Regions from separate parts of the Bacillus sp. iso_77 genome, predicted to be linked through region 1. Evidence: a T-box and tRNA genes for the amino acid it is inferred to sense, from the RefSeq annotation. Region 1 holds a T-box; the other holds one or more tRNA genes.
The links. The T-box of region 1 lies ahead of ileS (isoleucine--tRNA ligase). A T-box ahead of a tRNA ligase gene usually reads a tRNA of that ligase, here a tRNA-Ile.
Positions count from the first base shown of each region.

Region 1 (9,154 bases):
AAACCATGTTTCTGTTTCCCTTTTTTCAATGCACATGCTTCTTCAATCAGCTGTAAAATTTCTTCCTTTGACAAGCTGCTCATTGTCGATAAATCATTCATTTTTTCTGCCCCCTCTAGTTTTTCATCACTTTCAGGTTCAAAAAAACCCTAAGCCTCGGCAGCTTAGGGTTCTCCAAAAGAAGCAGGGGTGCTTTCGCACGTTCTGCTCCGTTTAGAACCCTTGTCAGCCTCACTGGACTTCTTTTAAAAGGTTTTCGGTATTCGATTCATTTGACTCATCATCTTCTGCCTTCTGATGCGGCAGAATCATGTTTAACAGGACGCCAGTAATGGCAGCGAGTGCCATTCCTGACAGCGTCAGATTGATTTGTTTCACCTCAATGAATGCCCCGCCAATTCCAATGACTAAGATGACTGATGCGATAATGAGATTTCGCTTTTCTTCAAAGTTCACTTTATGATCAATCAGGATTCGCAGTCCGCTTGAGGCTATGATTCCAAAGAGCAGGAACGAAACGCCCCCCATAACCGCGGATGGTACTGTACTGATTAATGCTGAAATTTTCCCAACAAAGCCGAAGCAGATCGCAAACACCGCTGCTCCGCCGATAACGAAGATACTGAACACTCTTGTGATCGCAAGGACGCCAATGTTCTCTCCATAAGTCGTTGTTGGAGGTCCGCCGATGAGTGAAGCGAAGATTGTCGCCGCACTGTCTCCTAAAATGGAGCGATGAAGACCTGGCTTTTTAATAAAATCTTGTCCAACAACTTTGCTTAACACGACTTGATGGCCGATGTGCTCAGACATGGTCACAAAGGCAACCGGCACCATCACTGTGAGAATGCTTAAGGTCACAGCAGGTGTATAGTCGACAAATGGCACAACAAAGTCTGGTACAGCAAACCATTTTGCGTCAATGACTGGCTGGAAGTTCACAATACCTTGTGTTAAAGCAAAAAGGTAGCCGCTGATAATGCCGATTAAGACTGGAATCAAGCTAAGGAATCCTCTTAGGAAAATCATACTAATAATGGTGACAGCGAGCGTGAAACCTGCAACCATTAAGTGCTTCAGGCTGTAAACAAGCTCCTTTGCATTTGGATCCACGTACATCGCCATGTTAACAGCTGTTCCAGCGAGTCCGAGTCCGATGACCATAATGACGGGTCCTACAACGACAGGCGGCAGAAGCTTCATTAGCCAGCCTGTGCCGAGCCATTTGATAAATAATGCAATGAGTGCATATGCCACACCCGCCATAAAGGCACCTACCATTGCGGCTCCAGGGCCGCCGGTGGCTTTTACATTCAAGATAGGGGCGATAAAGGCAAAGGACGATCCAAGATACGCCGGAATTTGCCCTCTTGTGATGATTAAGTACACAATGGTTCCAACCCCGCTTGAGATGAGCGCAACGGCTGGGCTCATATCAATGATCTTTGGTACAAGAATGGTTGCACCAAACATGGCAAACAAGTGCTGCAGGCTGAGTGACAGCCATGTGAACGGTTTTGGGATATCTCGAATGCCTAAATTGGCTTTTTGCTGACTCATGATTTTCCTCCTAGATGTGTCCTTTTTCATTAAAAAAGCCTCTTTGCGAGTATGCGCAAAGAGGCCTAGAAAAACCGTACACGTCACTTTAGTCGTGTGCTCGGTGTCTCTGTTATTGCCCTCTTTGCAAACTCTCTGGAATGCATTTAAAAAGGTTATTTTTCATATATAGCGACAAGGTCGTTTTGATCTACTTCATTAAGCTGAACCATGACTGTCTCTGCTTTTGATGTCGGGATGTTTTTTCCGATATAATCTGCCCGAATCGGCAGCTCCCGGTGTCCCCGGTCGACTAGAACAGCCAGCTGAATGGAAGATGGTCTTCCTACATCCACAAGCGCATCCATAGCTGCTCTCACCGTTCTACCTGTGAACAGAACATCATCCACAACAATGAGTGTTTTGTCATTAATGTCAGCTGGAATGTCTGCACCCTTGACAAGCGGGTCTTGATTCTCTGTCTTTTTTGTCAGGTCATCACGGTATAGCGTAATATCCAGTTCACCCACAGTCACGGGGTTTCCTTCTATTTGCTCGATGCGCTCTGCAAGGCGCTTTGCAAGATGAATACCTCTTGTCTTGATCCCGGCCAGGATGACATCCTTCATCCCTTTGTTGCGCTCAATCATTTCATGTGCAATACGGGTAAGCGCTCGTCTTATCGCTTGTTCATCAAGAATAACTGCTTTTTGTTCCATCTTTTACACCTCTTTTTGACAAATAAAAAGCCCCTTCTGCAAAGGGCAGAGAGGGGCACTCATTTGTGCATACTCGTGCACAAATTGATCCGTTATCCTTCTCAGCCTCTCTGGACTGTTTTAAAGAATCTCAATTTCTTCGTTTATTATTTCAAAAAAAGAACGGCCTGTCAATCGTTATTTCTTAATGAATCGATAAAGCCCCGCATATCAGCTGGAATTGGAGCTGTAAACTCCATATATTCTCCTGTTCTAGGGTGATCAAATCCTAACACGCCTGCATGCAGCAGTTGTCCATTGAAATCAACAGTTTTTCTCGGGCCATATTTTGGATCTCCTGCAAGCGGATAGCCAATGTATTTCATATGAACACGAATTTGGTGGGTTCTTCCTGTTTCAAGGCGGCATTCTACAACGGTAAAGTCTTTAAAGCGCTCCATCACATCAAAATGAGTGACCGCCTGCTTTGCATTTTCTTTTGTGACCGTCATGCTTTGGCGATCTTTTTTGTCTCGACCAATTGGTGCATCAATCGTTCCAGTATCATGCTGAATGATGCCATGAACAACGGCTGTGTATTTTCTAGTGACCGTTTTCGCCACCAGCTGATTGACGAGTGATTCATGCGCCATATCATTTTTTGCGACCATTAAAAGCCCTGACGTATCTTTATCAATCCGGTGGACAATTCCTGGTCTCATCACACCATTAATGCCTGACAAATCATTGCAATGAGCCATGAGGCCATTAACAAGAGTACCTGTCACATGTCCTGGTGCTGGATGAACGACCATTCCTCTTGGTTTATTGACCACTAGTACATCTTCATCCTCATAATAAATATCAAGATCCATTGATTCCGCTTCTACATCTAGTGCTTCTGGATCTGGAATCTCTACTTTGATTTGATCTCCAGCTTGTACTTTATAATTGGCCTTCACTTGTTTTCCATTTACTTCGATGAGCCCATCTTTCACCCACTGCTGGACTTGGGTTCTTGACCATTCTGGTTCAGTTGTGCTTAAAAATTTATCAAGCCGTTCACTCGTTTGTTCTTCTGAAACGGCAATGTTTACTTGATTCATGTAGTTGACTCCTTATTTTTCTTTCCATCTAACAGCATTTGAATAAAGAGCAGAATGACCCCCACACATAGAGAGGAATCTGCGATATTAAAGATTGGATAATGATAATCCCCAAATACGAAATGAGCAAAATCAACCACTTCTTGACGGAAAATACGGTCAATAAAGTTTCCAATCGCTCCGCCAAGCATTAAGGCAAGCGCTACGCCAAGTAGCTTGTCCTTTTGTCCATGTTTTTGCAAATAATAAACAATTCCTGCAATAACAACGAGTGTGATCACATAGAAAAACCACATTTGTCCTTGGAGAATCCCCCATGCGGCTCCTGAATTTCGGTGGGATGTGATGTAAAAGAAGCCATCAATCACAGGAATAGAATCACCGAGCATCATATGTTTGACAATGAGCCATTTTGTTAATTGATCTAAACAAATTATCACGAATGCGATTATGTAATAGAACACACACGTTCCTCCATCTTCATACTTTGGTCTTTAAGCATTTTATCAAGAAAACAGGAAGGAGTAAAGAAACTTTAGTTGACAGACAAAAACCTCCCTACATGTGGAAGGCTTCAAAATGAGAATCGTTTGATTCATAAGGATAAGGGGTGAATGCTTTTTTCTCGTATTGCTTATGATATAAAAAGTCGTCAGTCGTACGAGCAGTCGGAAGAATACTCATTTGTTCAATAGGCATTGTATGCCCTGTCGCCTCGCATATGCCATAAGTTCCTTGTTCAATTTTTGCAATCGCGAGCGAAACATCTTGCAGTTCTTCTTTGATGTGATAAAGAAGCGTGGTCGTTTTTGCTTGATCGAACGTGACATGTTCAGCGGGTGAACGCAATGATGCATATTCAAACAGTTTCGATTGCAGTTCTTCTCTCATTTGAAGGAGTTCCATGTAAATCGTCTCTAGATCGCCATTCATGTCGCTGTTTCAACTCCTGCCCTGTCGTGATAATCATATTGTTGCCCCGCCTGTTCACTTTAAAGCCATAAGATTTTTCCTTTCGTTCTAAACGCTGTCATTTTCTCTATATCAAAAACGCCCCGCTATATGCGGGGCGCTAGTTGGTGATATCACGCTGTTAATTCTGGTAATATTTCTCCACGATTTCAGCATTTTTGAGTGACAATGTTGGGTATTTTGGATTTGCGCCAACATCTTTTGAAATAATGCGGGAACGTTCGCACAGTTCGCCTTCTGCTTTTTGAACAACAATACGTCCTGATGTGTATTCAGGCGCTGATGCGTCTGCATGCTTCTCATCTTCTACTGTTAACTCAGAAATGATAAAGAGTTGCTTCACATCTTCTTTAATGGATGCAAGAAGGTTTTTCACTTCCTCTGTTGCATAAAGGGTCACACTCGCTTCAAGTGAACGTCCGATGACTTTCTCATTACGCGCAATTTCCAGCGCTTTTAGCACATCGTCACGTACTTCCATAAAGCGGTCAAACTTCACTTCTGTCGCTTCTGCTTGAGGAACAGCTACACCTTCTGGCATATCTGTTAACTGAACACTTGGCTCTTCAACAAAGCTTAAGTGGCTCCACAATTCATCTGCTGTATGCGGAAGAATTGGTGCTGTCAACTTCACTAACGCCATTAATGTTTCATAGAAAACCGTTTGCATGCTACGGCGGTCTGGATGATCCGCATGCTCAATGTATACCACATCTTTTGCAAAATCGAGATAGAAAGAGCTAAGCTCAATCGTACAGAAATTGTGGATGGCATGATAGACAACCGCAAATTCGTAATCATCATATGCTTTTTTCACTTTATCAATCAATTTGTTTAATTTGATTAAGATATATTGATCCACTTCGCGAAGCTCTTCGACTGGTACTGCATTGACTGCTGGATCAAAGTCAAACAGGTTACCATGCAAGAAGCGGAACGTGTTACGGATTTTACGATAAACTTCTGCGACTTGTTTTAAAATGTCGTCAGACACTGGATGATCGGCTTGATAGTTGACAGAAGATACCCAAAGTCTAAGAATTTCCGCACCAAGCTGCTTCGCCACTTTCGTCGGATCAATCGTATTGCCTAATGATTTACTCATCTTGCGTCCTTCTTTATCAAGCGTAAAGCCATGGCTGAGAACACCTTTATATGGCGCTTTTCCAGTGACAGCAACTGCTGTAGATAAAGATGAGTTAAACCAGCCGCGATATTGATCAGAACCTTCAAGGTAAAGGTCTGCCGGACGAGCGAGGTCATCTCGTTCTTCTAATACCGCTTGGTGAGAAGAACCAGAATCAAACCATACATCCATGATATCTTGCTCTTTTGTAAATTCACCGTTCGGGCTGCCTGGATGTGTAAAGCCTTCAGGCAATAATTCTTTTGCTTCTTTTTCAAACCAAATATTCGAGCCATGTTCTCTAAATAATTGAGAGACGTGCTGAATCGTTTCATCTGTGATGATTGGCTCACCATTTTCAGCATAGAAGACTGGGATTGGAACGCCCCATACACGCTGTCTTGAAATGCACCAGTCACCTCTGTCACGCACCATATTGAACAGGCGCGTTTCGCCCCAAGCTGGAACCCATTTCGTTTCTTTAATATTATCTAATAGTGCTTCTCTGAAATCTTTAATGGAAGCAAACCACTGAGCAGTTGCACGATAAATTGTTGGTTTTTTCGTTCTCCAGTCATGCGGATAGGAGTGCGTGATAAAGTCGAGCTTTTTCAATGCGCCTTTTGCTTCAAGCTGTTCTGTGATGGCTTTATTGGCATCCTCATAGAATAGTCCTTCAAAACCAGGTGCTTCTTCTGTCATCACACCTTTTTCATCTACTGGACATAACACATCAAGACCGTACTTCATACTTACGATAAAGTCATCTTCCCCGTGACCTGGCGCTGTGTGAACACAGCCTGTTCCTGCATCTGTTGTGACGTGATCGCCAAGCATCACTAGAGAATCTCTATCGTAAATTGGATGTGCTGCAACGACCTTATCTAATTCTTTACCTTTTAAGGTTTTCACAACTTCGTACTCTTCAAATCCAAGTGTTTTTGCCACTTGTTCAACTAGCTCAGATGCGACAACATATCGCTCAGCACCCACTTGAAGCACACTGTACTCTAGGTTTGGATGTACACAAATGCCAAGGTTTGCAGGAAGTGTCCAAGGTGTTGTTGTCCAGATGATGAACTGCTCGCCGTTTTCAAGTACGCCTTTGCCATCTTTCACTTTAAATGATACGTAAATCGATGGTGAACGTTTGTCCTTGTATTCAATTTCTGCTTCAGCAAGTGCTGATTCACTTGAAGGAGACCAGTTAACAGGCTTAAGACCTTTGTAAATATAGCCTCTTTTCGCCATTTCACCAAAGACAAGAATTTGCTGCGCTTCGTATTCAGGCTTCAATGTCACATATGGATTATCCCAGTCTGCTCTTACGCCCAAACGTTTAAACTGATTGCGCTGACCTTCGATTTGTTTCCAAGCATACTCCTCACATAGTTTACGGAATTCTGCTGTCGACATTTCTTTGCGTTTGACTTTTTTATTTTTCGTAAGGGCTGTTTCAATCGGTAAGCCATGTGTATCCCAGCCCGGTACGTACGGTGCATGGAATCCATTCATTGATTTAAAACGGACAATAAAATCTTTGAGGATTTTATTGAGTGCGTGCCCCATATGAATGTCACCATTCGCATATGGAGGTCCATCATGCAAAATAAAGGTCGGGCGTCCTTTTGTCCGCTCTAAAACCATTTGATAGATGTCTTTTTCTGCCCACTCCTCTTGGATTTCAGGCTCTTTGTTCGGCAAGTTCCCTCTCATCGGGAATTCTGTTTTTGGCATTAATAAGGTGTCTTTGTAGTTCATACCTATTCCTCCACATGCAAATTCGTATTAAAAAACAATAAAAAAAGCCCTCTCATCCCATAAGGGACGAGAAGGCTTGTCTCGCGGTACCACCCTTTTAGACAAGCGCTTTGAAATTGCCGCTTATCCACTCTAAAATCGTAACGTGATCTGACGCCTTTTCTTACTCATTCATTTCAGAAAAGGAACTAAAGGGGTGATCTCATTGCAGCGTTTCGTAATGTCAGGCTTCCACCGTCCCTGATTCGCTTTATTACGCATGTAACCGCTGCGAGTGTCCCTTTCAAACGTTTATCTCTTGTTAATTTATGATGGTATTATATGCAACATGAGCACGTCATGTCAAGGTGATGCGTTTATTCTTTTTCGTCAAAGACAGCATCAACTTCATATTCCAGCAAATGATCCCAATCATCATTTTTCAGAAGATCAAGCTGAGCTTCGATGAGCATTTGGAAACGAGTTCTAAAGACTTTCGACTGTTTCTTGAGCTCTTCGATTTCCATTGCAATCTTTCTTGATTTTGATAACGCTTCGTTGATAATACGGTCTGCATTTTTCTCAGCTTCACGAATGATCAATTTCGCTTCTTTATCAGAATGACGCTTCACGTCTTCTGCTGCTTCTTGCGCCACAAGAATGGATTTGTTTAATGTTTCTTCAATTGTTGCAAAATGGCCTAGTCTTTCATCAAGCTCGTTGACTTTGTCTTCAAGCTCGTTCTTTTTGCGAAGTACGATCTCGTAATCTTTACGTACTTGGCTTAAAAACTCATTTACTTCATCTTCGTCATAGCCGCGAAAACTTTTTGTGAACGTTTTATTATGAATATCATTAGGTGTTAATGGCAATCTTGCCACCTCCAGATTCAAATTCGTTATGTCAGAAGCTCAAATGTTACTTTGAATTTATCTTTTTTCGTCTTCCCATCAATTGTTTTTAAGCTAAAGCGGCCAAATCCCCTGACAGAGAGCTGATCACCTTCACCAATTGTAAAGGAAGGGTCTTCAGTGACTTTCCAGTTTACTTTGACAAGACCATTTTTGACCAAAAGCTGTGCTTTTTGCCGAGACTGACGGCTGACAGCAGCACATACAGCGTCAAGCCGCAGTGAAGAAATCGTATCTTCTTTGATATCGGTTTTGCTGATGACTGGCTGAAGATCTGCCTTGCTGATTTCCTCTAATGAAACAGATGCTCTGCCGACATGCGTCAGCTGAGCCCGAACAAAATCGGCAACATCGCTTGTACAAATAAATTGCACGTTGTCCTCTGAAAACAACAAATCACCGAATTTTTGACGCTTCAGGCCTGTCCCAATGAGCGAACCGAGAAGGTTGGGGTGTTCTATCGAAATAAACTTTTTCGCATAGTTCACCTGAAAATAAGTCAGTTCAAAATCCTGTATGGTCGGTGCTAAATAGTCAGGATAGATCAAAGCCCTTTTCCGCTCCGCTTCCTCATAACCGCCAAAAAACATGAGACCCAGTTCATCAGAATGCTGAATCACGGACTGGGTAATGAACTGCTCACGCGGATCAAGAAAGTCTGTTAATTTCATTCGATATTGTTCGAGTGCGATGTTTTTCCAGCCTAATACTTGGTCGACAAATGGCTGTTCGTCTTTTCTAAAATGTTGATAAATATCGCTCATTTTGTTCCCCTTTTATGTAAAAGAGCCTGGCAGATGCCAAGCCCGGCAGCCTGTTTACATGAATCGTACAATCATATTATAAAGACCAGTTAGCCCATAATCTGAAGCGAAACGGATCACAAGCAATGCCACAATCGGCGAGATGTCAATCATTCCAATTGGCGGTATAATTTTACGAAATGGCTCTAAATATGGTTCACAAATGTTTGCCAAAAAACGGCCGACCTTTGTTTCTCTGGTAGCTGGCACCCATGACATAAAAATGTAAATAATGATACAGAATAGATAAAGCGTCAAT
Region 1 is NZ_CM149683.1:1,463,640-1,472,793, reverse strand. It holds gene AC0VYC_RS07485 (aspartate carbamoyltransferase catalytic subunit) at 1-101, opposite strand, end outside; gene AC0VYC_RS07480 (uracil-xanthine permease family protein) at 232-1,560, opposite strand; gene pyrR (bifunctional pyr operon transcriptional regulator/uracil phosphoribosyltransferase PyrR) at 1,716-2,258, opposite strand; gene AC0VYC_RS07470 (RluA family pseudouridine synthase) at 2,429-3,343, opposite strand; gene lspA (signal peptidase II) at 3,340-3,807, opposite strand; gene AC0VYC_RS07460 (TraR/DksA family transcriptional regulator) at 3,902-4,276, opposite strand; gene ileS (isoleucine--tRNA ligase) at 4,437-7,202, opposite strand; T-box leader at 7,262-7,499, opposite strand; gene AC0VYC_RS07450 (DivIVA domain-containing protein) at 7,559-8,053, opposite strand; gene AC0VYC_RS07445 (YlmH family RNA-binding protein) at 8,080-8,856, opposite strand; gene AC0VYC_RS07440 (YggT family protein) at 8,911-9,154, opposite strand, start outside.

Region 2 (9,154 bases), 1.3 Mb from region 1:
AAGGCACAAGGGAGCTTGACTGCGAGACCTACAAGTCGAGCAGGGACGAAAGTCGGGCTTAGTGATCCGGTGGTTCCGCATGGAAGGGCCATCGCTCAACGGATAAAAGCTACCCCGGGGATAACAGGCTTATCTCCCCCAAGAGTCCACATCGACGGGGAGGTTTGGCACCTCGATGTCGGCTCATCGCATCCTGGGGCTGTAGTCGGTCCCAAGGGTTGGGCTGTTCGCCCATTAAAGCGGTACGCGAGCTGGGTTCAGAACGTCGTGAGACAGTTCGGTCCCTATCCGTCGCGGGCGCAGGAAATTTGAGAGGAGCTGTCCTTAGTACGAGAGGACCGGGATGGACGCACCGCTGGTGTACCAGTTGTTCTGCCAAGGGCATCGCTGGGTAGCTATGTGCGGACGGGATAAGTGCTGAAAGCATCTAAGCATGAAGCCCCCCTCAAGATGAGATTTCCCATTCCGCAAGGAAGTAAGATCCCTGAAAGATGATCAGGTTGATAGGTCTGAGGTGGAAGCGTGGTGACACGTGGAGCTGACAGATACTAATAGATCGAGGACTTAACCTATATTCTAATGTGAAAAATGAACATTGTTATCTAGTTTTGAGAGAACATTCTCTCCATCAGGTTTGGTGGCGATAGCGAAGAGGTCACACCCGTTCCCATACCGAACACGGAAGTTAAGCTCTTCAGCGCCGATGGTAGTTGGGGGTTTCCCCCTGTGAGAGTAGGACGCCGCCAAGCTTATCAAAGGATCAGTTCCAATCGGAACTGGTCTTTTTTGTGCTGTTTGAAAGAAGATCACCTTGATACATATGTGGTATAAATCAGGTTGTTTTAATTCACTATAAGCGTGGAGATGCTCTAAATCAACGTGAAAGTCTGTGAAGCATGTTCACTTTTAAGTATGGAGAAAAGTAATAGAGAGAAAGAATAGCAGGTGTATAGATGCCTGATACAAATTCATTCATATAAATGGAGTTGTATCAGGCTATTTTATTGAAATCAAAACATTCATTGCGTTTAACAGTTGAAATAAAGAAATATCTATATCATTAAAGTATAAAAATTGAAAGGCTGTTGATATTTTTAAAGGATTTACTCGTTTTTAAAGAGAATATAGAGAAGAGAAATACAGCTGTTAATCGTTGAATTGAAGCTGTTTTGACTGGTAACATCAACATCATCTGTTAAAAGAAATACGTCATGAAAAATGAAATAAAATTTTTTTAATATAGCCTTTACAAATGAGTGAAACCTGTATATAATAATCTTTGTCGGATCGAGAGATTCCTACATAGTGGAGGATTAGCTCAGCTGGGAGAGCATCTGCCTTACAAGCAGAGGGTCGGCGGTTCGAGCCCGTCATCCTCCACCATATTTATTCTTACATAATGTTAGGATAGATAAAGCCGGTGTAGCTCAACTGGTAGAGCAACTGACTTGTAATCAGTAGGTTGGGGGTTCAAGTCCTCTTGCCGGCACCACTTTCATATGGTAAGATAGACAAGTCGCTTTAAAAGCGAGCCATTAGCTCAGTTGGTAGAGCATCTGACTTTTAATCAGAGGGTCGAAGGTTCGAGTCCTTCATGGCTCACCATTTTCATGCGGGTGTGGCGGAATTGGCAGACGCGCTAGACTTAGGATCTAGTGTCTTTATGACGTGGGGGTTCAAGTCCCTTCACCCGCATTGCCAAACAACATAAAGAAATCCTGTAATGCGGAAGTAGTTCAGTGGTAGAACACCACCTTGCCAAGGTGGGGGTCGCGGGTTCGAATCCCGTCTTCCGCTTATACCATCCACGCCGGGGTGGTGGAATTGGCAGACACACAGGACTTAAAATCCTGCGGTAGGTGACTACCGTGCCGGTTCAAGTCCGGCCCTCGGCATTATAAAATAAGCGCCCGTAGCTCAATTGGATAGAGCGTTTGACTACGGATCAAAAGGTTAGGGGTTCGACTCCTCTCGGGCGCGCCATTAAGATCGGGAAGTAGCTCAGCTTGGTAGAGCACTTGGTTTGGGACCAAGGGGTCGCAGGTTCGAATCCTGTCTTCCCGACCATCTTTTATGGGGCCTTAGCTCAGCTGGGAGAGCGCCTGCCTTGCACGCAGGAGGTCAGCGGTTCGATCCCGCTAGGCTCCACTTTTCAAAAGATTATTTTATATCATGGCGGTGTAGCTCAGCTGGCTAGAGCGTACGGTTCATACCCGTGAGGTCGGGGGTTCGATCCCCTCCGCCGCTATAAAGGACCTTTAGCTCAGTTGGTTAGAGCAGACGGCTCATAACCGTCCGGTCGTAGGTTCGAGTCCTACAAGGTCCACCATCTATACGGAGGAATACCCAAGTCCGGCTGAAGGGATCGGTCTTGAAAACCGACAGGGGTGTCAAAGCCCGCGGGGGTTCGAATCCCTCTTCCTCCGCCATATTTTTAAAAAATGATATCATCGCGGGGTGGAGCAGTTCGGTAGCTCGTCGGGCTCATAACCCGAAGGTCGCAGGTTCAAATCCTGCCCCCGCAACCAAATTTTTTCTCTAATGGTCCGGTAGTTCAGTTGGTTAGAATGCCTGCCTGTCACGCAGGAGGTCGCGGGTTCGAGTCCCGTCCGGACCGCCATTTTCAAATGAATACATGGCTCGGTAGCTCAGTTGGTAGAGCAACGGACTGAAAATCCGTGTGTCGGCGGTTCGATTCCGTCCCGAGCCACTTTTACAAATAAATATCAGTATGGCGGTTGTGGCGAAGTGGTTAACGCACCAGATTGTGGCTCTGGCACTCGTGGGTTCGATTCCCATCAATCGCCCCATACATATTTTTGCGGGTGTAGTTTAGTGGTAAAACCTCAGCCTTCCAAGCTGATGTCGTGGGTTCGATTCCCATCACCCGCTCCATTTGCATATCGTTCATGGGCCTGTAGCTCAGCTGGTTAGAGCGCACGCCTGATAAGCGTGAGGTCGGTGGTTCGAGTCCACTCAGGCCCACCATGACTTTCCGCAGTAGCTCAGTGGTAGAGCTATCGGCTGTTAACCGATCGGTCGTAGGTTCGAATCCTACCTGCGGAGCCAAATGGAGAAGTACTCAAGTGGCTGAAGAGGCGCCCCTGCTAAGGGTGTAGGTCGCGCAAGCGGCGCGAGGGTTCAAATCCCTCCTTCTCCGCCATTTTTCTGGCCCGTTGGTCAAGCGGTTAAGACACCGCCCTTTCACGGCGGTAACACGGGTTCGAATCCCGTACGGGTCATTTTTTAAAGAGGTCTAATAAAGACCTCTTTTTTATTTTCCACAAAACGAAAAACCGCCATCATAGCGGTCTTTTCTTACATATTCATGGAATAGATCGTATAAGACAAGTATGTCGCAAAGAATACCCATAAAACATAAGGAATCAATAAAATTGGGACAACTTTGCTTAGTTTACGTGAGACGATGACAAGTGCGAGTGCTGTCAGTGCTACAAGCAGGCAGTCGATCGTAGCTGCAAATAAATCTTTTTGTGTAAATTGAAAAAAGCTAAAGGCTTGATTGAATACATAATTTAAAAGAAACAGAATCCAAAATGGTAATGTGATTTTTTGAAAACCATACTTTGCATAAATGATGGCGGCAGATAACGAAATGAGGGCGAATAAGACAGCCCAGACCGCACCGATGACACCACCACTAGGTGTCCATTCAGGTTTATTTAGTGCGTCATACCATTCTCTGTCGATAGGGAACAGGAACCCTGCAATAGAAAATAATGCGTATGTAATAAAGAAGACGATAACCGCCCAAATGATACTTTTTTTAGCCATCCAGAAATCTCCTCCCAATCAATTCACTCTTCAACTTATTTCCCAATTATTACATGATATAAACATCAAGCCCCCAATATGTGGGGACTAATCATTTTTTTTAGTATAAGGTTCTTCTTCATACGGCTTCAAGTCACCAAACACTGTCATGACGCCTTCTTCATCTAATGCTTCTTCATAAGCTTCGTGTGCTTTATTTGGATAGACCTTGCTTGCTTTTCCTTCAATATCAGCAGCTGCAAACCCTTCATAGTCTTCCACATAATCTTCATCTTCTGATTGTGTATACACATCATCGTATGTCAATGGAGGAAATTCCATATCGGATGGGGTATCAGTGTTCCCATAGCGTTCTACGTCTTGGTAGGCATCTTCTCCGTCATATGCAGCACTTTCTTCATTTTCAAATTGCCCTGAGGGCGGACTTAATAAGTCCTCTTCAATGGGACGGTTTTGTGAAACGGTCTGTTCTTTTGAATGCTCTGTGCATGTGACGGCGGTGGGAAGGGCTTCTAAGCGTTCTTTAGGAATAGGGGCTTTACACACTTTACACAAACCATAAGAGCCGTCTGCCATTGCTTGGAGTGCTTCATTGATATCGGACAGATGCTCATGTTCCAAACTGTTTAAGGCAATGTCTTTTCCGCGTTCGAATAGTTCTGTCCCTTGGTCGCCAGGGTGGTTATCATAGGCCGACAGTTCGCCCACTGAATCATAAGGAAATGATACTTTCTGTTCATCGTCATGGCTTTTGGCTTCAATTTCTTGTTTTTCATCGAGAAGTCGCTGCTTCAACTGATGTAATTCGTTTTTAGACAACAAAGCGATCACCCTTTCATATCAAACATATTGTTAGTATGAGCAAATTTTTATGTAAGACTTGTGCCAATTTGAAGCAATTCTTCAATAAAAAACGCCTGCGGCTGCAGGCGTTTTGTGTTATGCGAGATAATATTGTAAGATCAATGCGATCGTTAACAGGAAACCAAAAAACGTATTGGTTTGTGCTGTCGACTTCATGGCATTCATTAATTCAATTGGTTTTTCTTTTTGCTTAAATTCTTTAATGGCTGTATAAGCTTTTGGCACACTGAGTAAGACAAGAAGACTCCAAAGACCCACGATATCCATAAAGATATAAACAAAAATGAGTACATATGAGATCACAAACATGGAAAGTAGGATGTTGACTGCCGCTTTACGTCCAGCTAGGATAGCAAGTGTCTTTCGTCCATTCTCTTTATCACCGTCTAAATCACGGATATTGTTCGACAGTAAGATGGCACCAACTAAAATAGAGATAGGTAATGAAATGAGCACAGCTTTTGATGTCAATGTTCCTGTTTGGATATAGAAACTAATTAAAATGATGCCTAGTCCCATAAAAGCACCTGATACAAGTTCTCCAAATGGTGTATAAGCAATTGGTACAGGGCCACCGGTATAAAAATAGCCTGCTGCCATACAAATTAGTCCTATGAGTGCAATCCACCAGCTAGACATCATGCAAATATAGATCCCAAGTAATAAAGAAAGCGCGAATAAGGCATAAGCGAGGCCTAAAACTGTTTTTGGTTTTACACCGTTTCTCACGATCGCTCCGCCGATACCGACAGATTTCTCATTGTCCAATCCGCGGACATAATCAAAGTACTCATTAAACATGTTCGTTGCAATTTGGATAAACATCGATGCAAATAGCATAGCTAAAAATAGCCCAACATGTATTTGACCACTCGGAAGTGCTAGGACAGTTCCTAAAGTAACGGGAATAAATGCCGCTGTTAATGTATGCGGTCGTAGTAAATTCCACCAAATCCGCCAGTTCTTATCAGGCTTAATTGGTGAAAGCTGATCTGATATCGATTGATGCTGCATAAAATATACTCCTTTAAATAAAAAAATACGTACACGTCCAAATTCCAGTTTAGCAAAGTTCAAAAAGGTGTCAATATATTGATGCGATGAAACAAGAAAAAGATGTTTGCTAATCGTTCCCATCTAGAGAGAAAGCTTGATCTTCGAACAGGTCTTACCATTTTTTAAGGGATGTTCTCATTTCAATATGCGGGAGCGAAAAAATCTTGAAAGCGTGATATAATAAGGATTCGAGGTTTTAAAAGCTGTTTTCTTTACTAAGTTCATCTGTTAAGGTTTATAATAGAAAAGCAGGTCATTCGACATACTCGAATGTTCATGTATTTTTTTACATGATGGTTTTATTTTTATATGTTATTTCATGGATTTTGGAGGAATGTATCATGGTGACAACAGTGCAAAGTACTTTCCGGCAGGAAGCGCTTGCGACATTAGAAGAAGCGAATAACGTCAACCATGCTGTTTTGATAAGCTACTCCAGAAGAGTTGACGATCTGGATCCTCTTGCCTTTTTCCAAAGCGGCGAAGCGGATTTTTTAGGCGAGCGGTTTTTTTGGTCTGATCCAGAAAGCCAAATGATATTTTCTGGACTTGGCAGAGCGGCCGTGATTAAATCATCAGAGCAAGGCAAAGAACGATTCAATATCGTCCATCAAGAATGGGAGCAGCTGAAACAGCATATGTTCCATTTTCATGATGAGAAGGAGTTAAAGCAAGCGGCAGTTGGTCCGCTTTTATTTGGAGGATTTTCATTTGATCCATACGAAGAAAAGGCGCGTCACTGGGAAGCATTTGGCGAGGCTCATTTTTTTGTGCCATCGATGATGCTGACTGTTTCAAAAGAAGGCACGTTTCTAACGATCAATGAATGGAACGAGGTGGACGGGAATGTTCATCAGCTCATTCAAGAGTTAGAACAGAAAGCTTCTAATTTTGATGCATTGCCTGTCAGAAATCATGGACAAGCTGAGCTTGTTCATATGGAAGAGTTAGATGTCCAGGAATGGATGAAAGCAATCCATGAAGCGACAGAACACATTCGTGTGAACGAATATGAAAAGGTGGTTTTAGCAAGAGAAGTCTTGCTTCACTATAAAAATCAAATTGAACTCGCTCCACTATTAGCAGAATTACTAAAACATCAAACAACGAGTTATGTATTTGCTATAGAGCAGGGAAGACAAGCATTTGTCGGGGCGACGCCTGAACGTTTAGTAAAAAAAAGCGGTGGTGAAGTGTTTTCATCGTGTTTGGCAGGTTCCATTGTACGTGGTCAAGATGAAGTAGAAGATCAGGCACTAGGTGAGGAACTGCTTTGTGATGAGAAAAATTTGATTGAACATCAAATTGTCGTGAATATGATTGAACAGGCATTTGAAGCAAACTGCCATCATGTGCATAAGCCAAATCAACCAAGTCTTTATAAAACGAAAAACATTCAGCATTTATTTACACCCATTGTGGGAGAAATTAAAAGCAGCTGTTCACTCTTTTCATTAATTGAACAGCTTCATCCAACACCAGCGCTTGGAGGATATCCTAAGGAAAAAGCGGTAGAGGTGATTCGTGAAATCGAACCGTTGAAACGCGGTTGGTATGCGGCGCCAGTGGGATGGATTGATTCTAAGGACAATGGAGAATTTGCTGTCGCCATTCGATCAGGTCTTATTGAGGAAGACCAAGTTCGTTTGTTTGCTGGATGTGGAATTGTAGAGGATTCCCTTGCAAAACAAGAGTATGAAGAAACGCAAGTGAAATTAAGACCAATGCTGTCTGCTCTTGGAGGTCGTCCTATTGAATAATCAAATCATGACAAGATATATTGGCAGATTAATGGATGAATTTGTGCAAAGTGGTGTGAATGAGGCAGTTGTTTGTCCTGGCTCCCGTTCAACACCGCTTGCGATGCTCGCTCTTGCTCATCAAGAAATCAATGTCCATGTGTTAGTGGATGAACGGTCTGCTGCTTTTTATGCACTGGGTCTTGCGAAAGCGAGCCAAACACCAGTGCTACTCATTTGTACATCAGGTACGGCAGCAGCTAACTTTTACCCAGCTGTTGTCGAGGCACATTATTCTCGGGTACCATTGATTGTTTTAACTGCTGATCGGCCGCACGAATTGAGGGAGGTTGGGGCACCTCAAGCGATTGATCAGCAATTCTTATTCGGTAAGTTTGTTAAATGGTTCACAGACTTAGCCTTGCCAGAAGAAAGCCAAACGATGCTGCGGTATGTCCAAACTACTGCTGCTAGGGCAAGTCATGTGTCTATGCAGGAGCCAAAGGGACCAGTTCAGGTGAATGTGCCGCTGAGAGAACCATTGCTACCTGACTTGTCTATTGATCCTTTTAATAGAGAAGAAGGAGTTGCGAACAAAGTTTTAGCAGCAGGTCAAGCTCGTCCGGATGATCGGGTTATGTCAGAATTAGTGTCTATCATGAACAAAGCGGCAAAAGGAATCATTGTTGCTGGTGAACTTCACTCGCCGGAAGAGCAGGCGTCAGTGTTACGTCTTGCAAAAGCTTTGCATCTGCCTATTTTAGCTGACCCGCTTTCTCTTTTGCGAAATGGACATGAAAGTGAAGAATACATCATAGATGCATACGATTCTTTGTTAAAAGATGAGGCATTGCAGCAGCATCTCTTGCCTGAAATGGTCATTCGTTTTGGACCGATGCCTGTGTCTAAGCCATTATTTAAGTGGCTAGAAAAGCATGCGGAAGTGAAGCAGATTGTCGTCGATGCTGCGGGTGGTTATCGAGATCCTGGTTTAAGCGCATCATACATGATTGAAAGTCATGCAGCCTCTTTTGTAGAAGAAGTCTTGATGAGAGCGGAAAAGCGTCAGGATACATCTTATTTACGACGCTGGCAGAGTGTCAATTCTTCTTTTAGAATGCATGTAAATCAATACAATGATGAGGACCTGACATTTGAGGGAAATGTGTATCGTCAGCTGCAGCACCTTTTGCCAAAAGAGAGTGTGCTCTTTATCGGAAATAGTATGCCTATTCGAGATGTCGATACCTTTTTTGAAACGCAGTCAAAACCGTTTCGGATGATGGCGAATCGCGGAACAAATGGTATTGATGGTGTTGTGTCCACAGCTCTTGGAACATATGCAGCCTTGAAACAACCCATCACTTTAGTCATCGGCGATTTATCTTTTTACCATGATATGAACGGTCTTCTTGCAGCTAAGCTAATGGACATTCCGCTCACGGTTGTATTGTTAAACAATGATGGTGGAGGAATCTTTTCTTTCCTTCCGCAGGCATCCGATGAACCGTATTATGAAAAGCTCTTTGGTACGCCGACTGGGTTGAATTTTGAGTATGCATCAAAGCTATATGGGGGAACCTATTCGAAGCCAACAACGAAAGAAGAGTTAAAAGATGTGTACTTGGCGCATATCCAAGAACCAGGGCTTCATTTAATTGAGATTGAAACTGACCGGCATTCTCGCGTGGGCAAACATC
Region 2 is NZ_CM149683.1:2,737,497-2,746,650, reverse strand. It holds rRNA gene AC0VYC_RS14175 (23S ribosomal RNA) at 1-572, shown strand, start outside; rRNA gene rrf (5S ribosomal RNA) at 634-749, shown strand; tRNA gene AC0VYC_RS14165 (tRNA-Val) at 1,308-1,383, shown strand; tRNA gene AC0VYC_RS14160 (tRNA-Thr) at 1,417-1,492, shown strand; tRNA gene AC0VYC_RS14155 (tRNA-Lys) at 1,530-1,605, shown strand; tRNA gene AC0VYC_RS14150 (tRNA-Leu) at 1,613-1,695, shown strand; tRNA gene AC0VYC_RS14145 (tRNA-Gly) at 1,726-1,797, shown strand; tRNA gene AC0VYC_RS14140 (tRNA-Leu) at 1,810-1,895, shown strand; tRNA gene AC0VYC_RS14135 (tRNA-Arg) at 1,907-1,983, shown strand; tRNA gene AC0VYC_RS14130 (tRNA-Pro) at 1,991-2,067, shown strand; tRNA gene AC0VYC_RS14125 (tRNA-Ala) at 2,076-2,148, shown strand; tRNA gene AC0VYC_RS14120 (tRNA-Met) at 2,175-2,248, shown strand; tRNA gene AC0VYC_RS14115 (tRNA-Ile) at 2,253-2,329, shown strand; tRNA gene AC0VYC_RS14110 (tRNA-Ser) at 2,337-2,429, shown strand; tRNA gene AC0VYC_RS14105 (tRNA-Met) at 2,452-2,528, shown strand; tRNA gene AC0VYC_RS14100 (tRNA-Asp) at 2,544-2,620, shown strand; tRNA gene AC0VYC_RS14095 (tRNA-Phe) at 2,638-2,710, shown strand; tRNA gene AC0VYC_RS14090 (tRNA-His) at 2,735-2,810, shown strand; tRNA gene AC0VYC_RS14085 (tRNA-Gly) at 2,822-2,895, shown strand; tRNA gene AC0VYC_RS14080 (tRNA-Ile) at 2,912-2,988, shown strand; tRNA gene AC0VYC_RS14075 (tRNA-Asn) at 2,995-3,069, shown strand; tRNA gene AC0VYC_RS14070 (tRNA-Ser) at 3,073-3,163, shown strand; tRNA gene AC0VYC_RS14065 (tRNA-Glu) at 3,171-3,242, shown strand; gene AC0VYC_RS14060 (TspO/MBR family protein) at 3,319-3,795, opposite strand; gene AC0VYC_RS14055 (TraR/DksA C4-type zinc finger protein) at 3,883-4,617, opposite strand; gene AC0VYC_RS14050 (1,4-dihydroxy-2-naphthoate polyprenyltransferase) at 4,735-5,673, opposite strand; gene AC0VYC_RS14045 (isochorismate synthase) at 6,057-7,475, shown strand; gene menD (2-succinyl-5-enolpyruvyl-6-hydroxy-3-cyclohexene-1-carboxylic-acid synthase) at 7,468-9,154, shown strand, end outside.
Region 2: it has a tRNA-Ile gene. The T-box ahead of ileS (isoleucine--tRNA ligase) is inferred to sense a tRNA for this amino acid. The anticodon was not compared.